DNA from 2 places in the Viridibacillus sp. KH_047 genome. Region 2 is predicted to be linked to the other one. Evidence: a T-box and tRNA genes for the amino acid it is inferred to sense, from the RefSeq annotation. Region 2 holds a T-box; the other holds one or more tRNA genes.

Region 1 (3,416 bases), 800 kb from region 2:
CAAATTTTACTTAATAAACTTCAATGTAATTTATCCAGTTTTGAGAGAACAAGAAAAACTTTTTAAAAAAAGTTTTAAAAAAAACACTTGCTTTTAAAGAAGTGAAGTGATATAATAATTCTTGTCTTAAAAATAGTCTAGTGACGATAGCAAAGAGGTCACACCCGTTCCCATGCCGAACACGGAAGTTAAGCTCTTTAGCGCCGATGGTAGTTGGGGGTTTCCCCCTGTGAGAGTAGGACGTTGCTAGGCACATTAAAGCACAGCTGATTTAATCAGTTGTGCTTTTTTTATATAGAAAATAGTTATATTAAATATAGCCGCAAAATTCTTGATTTACTCATCCGCAGGCTGTATAAAATAGAAATAAATAGGCATCTAGTTATTGGGTTTTATAGTGCAGAGTGTGTGAGCTTATTTTATTTACATAATAATTTGAGTGTGAAGCCATACTAAGATAACTCCAATGTTATTATTGTAATTTTATTACGCTCACCTTCAATGATTATCGACATTTTTGAAAAGGATATACGACAAGTATACTATCTCAATGACCAATACATTAAAGGGCAATTTTCTTATACTAATGAAATAGTTCTAGCAGTTAATGGTGAAAATATAGTTGTACTGGGAATATGCAGAGGTGGATAAAGGTAAAATAATTCAAAGTAAATATGATATACAAAATGTTATGATATTACCATTGTATTAGCCTCTATGAGCATAAGTGATATGTATGGGTAATCTAATTAGATTCCGATTAAAACGCCTTAAAACGCTTAAATAGGGCTTTTATGATAGTTAGAATTACTGCAATAAAATGTAGGTATATTTAAGTGCAAAATAATTAAAACTTTTTTCCTTAAATAGCTTGAAATGTTTTAATATGCTGTTATAATAATATTTGTGTTAAACAAAATTAACATTTAAAGAAGCGATAATATTATTGTTCCGAAGTAGCTCAGTGGTAGAGCAATCGGCTGTTAACCGATCGGTCGTAGGTTCGAGTCCTACCTTCGGAGCCATTTTTTTGTCTATGCTTCCATAGCTCAGCAGGTAGAGTGCTTCCATGGTAAGGAAGAGGTCACCGGTTCGAGCCCGGTTGGAAGCTTTCAATTATTTATCAAGAAGTAGAAATGTATCGAATTTTGCTTAGTAAGATGTAATTTTTAATATTTTTTAAATAAAGTATTGCATTTTTATTTAAAGGATGTTAATATAATTCTTGTCCTGTTTAAAGCAGTACAACATTAATGGCCCCTTGGTCAAGCGGTTAAGACACCGCCCTTTCACGGCGGTAACACGGGTTCGAATCCCGTAGGGGTCACCATTTTTAAAACATTTTTACATATCTATGGAGGATTAGCTCAGCTGGGAGAGCACCTGCCTTACAAGCAGGGGGTCGGCGGTTCGATCCCGTCATCCTCCACCATATTTTTTTGTCGGAGGGGTAGCGAAGAGGCTAAACGCGGCGGACTGTAAATCCGCTCCTTCGGGTTCGGCGGTTCGAATCCGTCCCCCTCCACCATTTTTTATATAAAATATTCATTATTCATTGTTGGGGTATAGCCAAGCGGTAAGGCAACGGATTTTGATTCCGTCATGCCCTGGTTCGAATCCAGGTACCCCAGCCATTTTTAATTTTATGAGCCATTAGCTCAGTTGGTAGAGCATCTGACTTTTAATCAGAGGGTCGTAGGTTCGAATCCTACATGGCTCACTTTCATATAAAATTTCAACCTCTTTCTACACTTTGTAGAGAGAGGTTTTTTTGTGGTTATTAGGGTACGTAACTTTATACAACTACTGATAAATTCAATTTGAAGGATACTGACTTTAGTTGCAACTTTGTTCTCTATTTAAGTGTTAAATTATTTGTATAAATATTCAGAATTTTGCGGGGTTGAGTCAACATGATTGTAGCATTTACAATATAGGTAATTCACAAAGGGGGAATAAAATAATGCATAAATTAAATATCTCATTAATAGGTGTACCAATGGATCTTGGCCAAACACGCCGTGGCGTTGATATGGGACCAAGTGCGATCCGGTATGCGGGCGCTGTAGAAAGATTGGAAGCAATGGGCTATGAAGTGATAGATGAGGGTGATATTCAGATTGGGGTATCTGAGCGTGAGGTGTCAGCTGATACAAACTTACGAAATTTATCAGCTGTAACTGAAGCCAGTACAAAACTTGCAAATAAAGTACATGATGTCGTTTCACAAAACTACTTTCCGCTTGTATTAGGTGGGGATCATAGTATTGCAATAGGTACACTTGCAGGTTTATCAGATCATTATAGGAATTTAGGAGTTATTTGGTATGACGCGCATGCCGATTTGAATACAGGTGATACTTCACCATCGGGTAATATTCACGGTATGCCACTGGCTGTAAGTATTGGACTTGGCCATGAAAAACTTGTAAATATTCGTGATTATGCTCCAAAAGTGAAACCTGAGAATATTGTTATTATCGGTGCTCGTTCGGTGGATCCAGGGGAACGTGAATTAATAAAAGAAAAAGGTATCAAAGTGTACACAATGCATGAAATTGACAGAGTGGGTATGACTAAAGTTATTCAAGATGCAATTATTTATTTGAGAGGAAAAAATGTAGATGGATTGCATTTGTCACTGGATCTAGATGGAATCGACCCGCTATATACGCCGGGTGTTGGGACGCCTGTTCTAGGAGGTATTACATATCGTGAGAGCCATTTAGCGATGGAGATGTTATATGAATCTGAAATGATTACCTCGGCTGAGTTTGTAGAAGTAAATCCAATCTTAGATGAAAAAAACAAAACAGCAGATGTAGCAGTTGCTTTAATGGGATCGTTATTCGGTGAAAAATTAATGTAGTGTAAAAGGACGGGCATGCCCGTCCTTTTATAATTGCCGAAAAGTTGAGGTTTTGTGGAAAATGGGAACTTATTGACGAGTAATTAAGTCTTGAATAAAGGAGTTTCTTATGAATTCGGATCATTTTTACTTACATATTTGTTATAATTAAGGAAGGAAGGTTTTTTGTAGTTTTAAAAAAACTTTTTAAAAAATGAAACTTACATTATAAGCGACTCGTATATAGAATAGCAGCCGCATGGGCGGAGGGAAATCACGATGGACGCATTAATCAACAAGAGAATAAAACAAGTGCTGAAAGGCGATCAAAGTGCGTATTCTGATATTGTGAGCCTCTACCAGCAAAAGCTGTACCAAGTTTGTTATCGCATGCTTGGCAATCAACATGAAGCGGAAGATATAGCGCAGGAGGCATTTGTTCGTGCGTATATTAATCTTCACACTTTTGATTTGAATCGAAAATTCTCGACTTGGCTGTACCGTATAGCGACGAATTTATGTATAGACCGTATAAGGAAGAAGAAACCGGACTATTACTTAGATGCGC
Region 2 (3,416 bases):
ACCTGTTTTAGCAGCGAAGTCTGCACTAAATTTCAGGCCAGCATTTGCTGTAGTACCAGTTCCTTGTTTCAATACATCACGCATCATATCCGTAATGATATAGGAAGTTTGTGGACTGTATACTTGTTTTGCTTTTGATTTGTGTTTATATACAGTTTTACCGTCTGAATCAACAATTTTAGAAATCATATAACCATCTACGAATTTACCTCCATTTGCAAAAGTTGCAAATGCATTCGTATTTTCTTCCACAGTTACACCATATTTTAGCGCGCCAATAGAAGTTGCGTAGTTCGTATAATCATCCGCATCTAAATCTGAGAAGCCATTTTTGGCAAGTAAATCAGCAGGTCTACGGTTCATGATTTGGCTGTACAGTCGGATTGCTGGTAAGTTTTGTGAGTCTTTTAAAGCTTCACGTGCCGAAATAATACCTCGGTTATCACTTTCAGTATAGTTTGATGGAGACCATCCAGGCATGCTAAATTTCACATCGACTACAGGACTACCTGCCCCGATTACTCCATATTCAATCGCTGGTGCATAAACTAGAAGTGGCTTCATAGTAGAACCATTTGAACGTTTAGCTTGAGTCGCATGGTTTAGTTCTTCTAATTTAAAGTCACGACCACCGACGAAGCTTAAGATTTTACCTGTTTTGTTTTCCATGACAATACTACCAACTTGTACAGGTACATCAACTTGTTTACTTTTTCCAGTCTCTGAATCTGTAACAGTCTTTTTAAATGTAGCGCCGTAATAGGCAAAGTTATCTTTTACATTTTGCATATTGTCATACATTTTCTTATCAATTGTAGAGTATATCTTATAACCTTTTGATCTCAATTCACGATCTGCTAAGATTGTATACTTTTCTTTTAATTTCTTTTCATTTTTTAATCGTTTTGGATCTAATCCATCTTTTTTAGCTAAAATAGTAGCCATAATATCTTTCGCACGGCTTTCAATTTCATATGTTACATATGGATATTTTTCTTCTGGGCGAAGTTCCGGCTTACGGAAATCTTTTTTAATATTGTATTTCAACGCTTTTTTATACTGCTTGTCCGTAATATAGCCTGTTTCATGCATACGATATAGAACAGTTTTCATACGATTAATGCCAAGTGCTAATGAATCTTTATCTTTAAGCTTTCCTTGCTGTGTAAATGGTGTATAGGCATAAGGTGATTGTGGAATACCTGCGATATAGGCAGCTTGTGCAAGGTTAAGTTCACTTGCTTTTTTATTGAAAATACCTTCAGCTGCTGTTTCGATTCCAGCAATATTACGCCCAGATGCATTTCTACCATAAGGAATAATATTTAAATAAGCTTCTAAAATTTCGTCTTTGTCCATGAATTTTTCAAGTCGCATTGCGAGTAATAATTCCTTCGCTTTACGCTCGTAAGAAACTTCATTTGTTAAAATTTGGTTTTTAATTAATTGCTGCGTTAATGTGGAGCCACCTGTTTGAGTCGAAGAGTTCGTTACATCTTGTAACAATCCACGGAAAACTGCTTTTGGCACAATACCGTTATGTTCATAGAAGTATTCGTCCTCTGTAGCTAGTACAGCATTAATTACATTAGGCGAGACCTTATCTAGAGTAGTTTCACGTCGTTCTAAGTCTGAACGCATTTTACCTAAATATTTTCCACCTGCGAAGTAGAGATCACTCGTTTCATCATAAGTTAAAATGTCGCTACGCATTTCAGCTTTTGCTCGCAGAGGCTCTTCTTTTACGAGGGAAGCAAAATATCCAGCGCCAATAGACCCTACAAATACAAAACCTATAACTGCTAATGTGATAAATAATAAACATAAATTCCAGATTACGCTTGATGTTATGCGTAGTGTTTTCATCCATCTCATAGAAGTCATTTCTTGAATACGATTGTCTATTTTTTTAACCCATTTTTTAAATTGTTCTATCACTAAATCGACCTCCTAAAATCTCGTTAATTATACCATAATTGATTTATGACTAATAATATTTATTGACAATGAATCTAAATGAAGTACAATAGTCATTAATAGTTTTTCGAGCGTTGAAAAGTGCGCAGTAGTGAACATATTCCCTGTATAGAGAGCTAGCGGTTGGTGAAAGCTAGTCATAATATGAACACGAATTACACATTTGGAGCGAGAACGTAAGCGTCGCGTTAAGACGTATGAGCCGGAAGAATCATTTTTTCTTCAAGCTGGGTGGTACCGCGTTAAATTGTGATTAACGTCCCTGCATATTTATATGCAGGGACTTTTTTTATTTAAATTAGGAGGTAAGGATTATGACAAATCTATTATTGGAAGATTTACAGTGGCGTGGCCTACTGTACCAACAAACAGATGCTGAAGGTATGGAAAAATTATTAAATGAGGAATCTGTTTCTTTGTATTGTGGTGTTGACCCAACTGCAGATAGCATGCATATCGGACATATCGTGCCACTACTTACTTTAAGAAGATTCCAAATGGCAGGTCACCAACCAATTCTATTAATCGGTGGCGCTACTGGTATGATTGGTGATCCATCAGGTCGTTCTGAAGAGCGCCAATTACAAACCGTTGAACAAGTTGAGAAAAACGTACAAGGAATTAAAAAACAATTAGAGCGTATTTTCGATTTCAATTCAGATAACGGTGCAAAACTTGCAAACAACCGCGACTGGATTGGCTCAATGAATACGATTGAATTCCTACGTGACTACGGTAAATTAATCAATGTAAACTACATGCTGGGTAAAGATACAATTTCATCTCGCCTAGATACTGGACTTTCATTTACTGAATTTGCTTACACAATTATTCAAGGTATTGACTTTAACCACTTATACGACAACTTCAACTGCCGTATTCAAGTAGGTGGCTCTGACCAGTGGGGAAATATTACAACTGGCCTAGAAGTGATTCGTAAAACACATGAAGAAGAAACAAAAGCATTTGGTATCACAATTCCACTTGTAACAAAAGCGGATGGTACAAAATTCGGCAAAACAGCAGGCGGAGCAGTTTGGTTAGATGCTGAAAAAACATCACCTTACGAGTTCTACCAATTCTGGATCAATGCAGCTGACTCTGATGTCGTGAAATACTTGAAAATCTTCACATTCCTATCTCGTGAAGAAATCGAAGCATTAGAAAAAGCTGTAGAAACTGAGCCACATCTACGTAAAGCACAAAAAGCATTAGCTGCTGAAATGACAAAATTGATCCACGGTGCAGAAGGCTTAGAACAAGCTATTCGTATTACAGAAGCATTATTCTCAGGTGACTTAAAAGCACTTTCAGTAGAAGAAATGAAAGTAGCATTTAGTGGCGTACCTTCTGTTGAAATCGCAAAAGAAGATCAAAATATTGTCGACCTAATCGTCGAAGCTAAAATTTCATCTTCAAAACGTCAAGCCCGTGAAGAC

The links. A T-box is a leader RNA that pairs with one kind of tRNA and senses whether it is charged. The one in region 2 lies ahead of tyrS (tyrosine--tRNA ligase), so its partner is inferred to be a tRNA-Tyr.
Region 1: it encodes a tRNA-Tyr, which carries the amino acid that the T-box ahead of tyrS (tyrosine--tRNA ligase) is inferred to sense. The anticodon was not compared.

What each region holds. Positions count from the first base shown of each region.
Region 1 covers NZ_CM174479.1:109,066-112,481, forward strand. The annotation lists rRNA gene AC3IS5_RS00570 (23S ribosomal RNA) at 1-3, shown strand, start outside; rRNA gene rrf (5S ribosomal RNA) at 137-252, shown strand; tRNA gene AC3IS5_RS00580 (tRNA-Asn) at 951-1,025, shown strand; tRNA gene AC3IS5_RS00585 (tRNA-Thr) at 1,039-1,111, shown strand; tRNA gene AC3IS5_RS00590 (tRNA-Glu) at 1,256-1,330, shown strand; tRNA gene AC3IS5_RS00595 (tRNA-Val) at 1,357-1,432, shown strand; tRNA gene AC3IS5_RS00600 (tRNA-Tyr) at 1,445-1,528, shown strand; tRNA gene AC3IS5_RS00605 (tRNA-Gln) at 1,560-1,634, shown strand; tRNA gene AC3IS5_RS00610 (tRNA-Lys) at 1,648-1,720, shown strand; gene rocF (arginase) at 1,964-2,869, shown strand; gene sigW (RNA polymerase sigma factor SigW) at 3,128-3,416, shown strand, end outside.
Region 2 covers NZ_CM174479.1:904,234-907,649, forward strand. The annotation lists gene AC3IS5_RS04590 (transglycosylase domain-containing protein) at 1-1,884, opposite strand, end outside; T-box leader at 2,043-2,244, shown strand; gene tyrS (tyrosine--tRNA ligase) at 2,292-3,416, shown strand, end outside.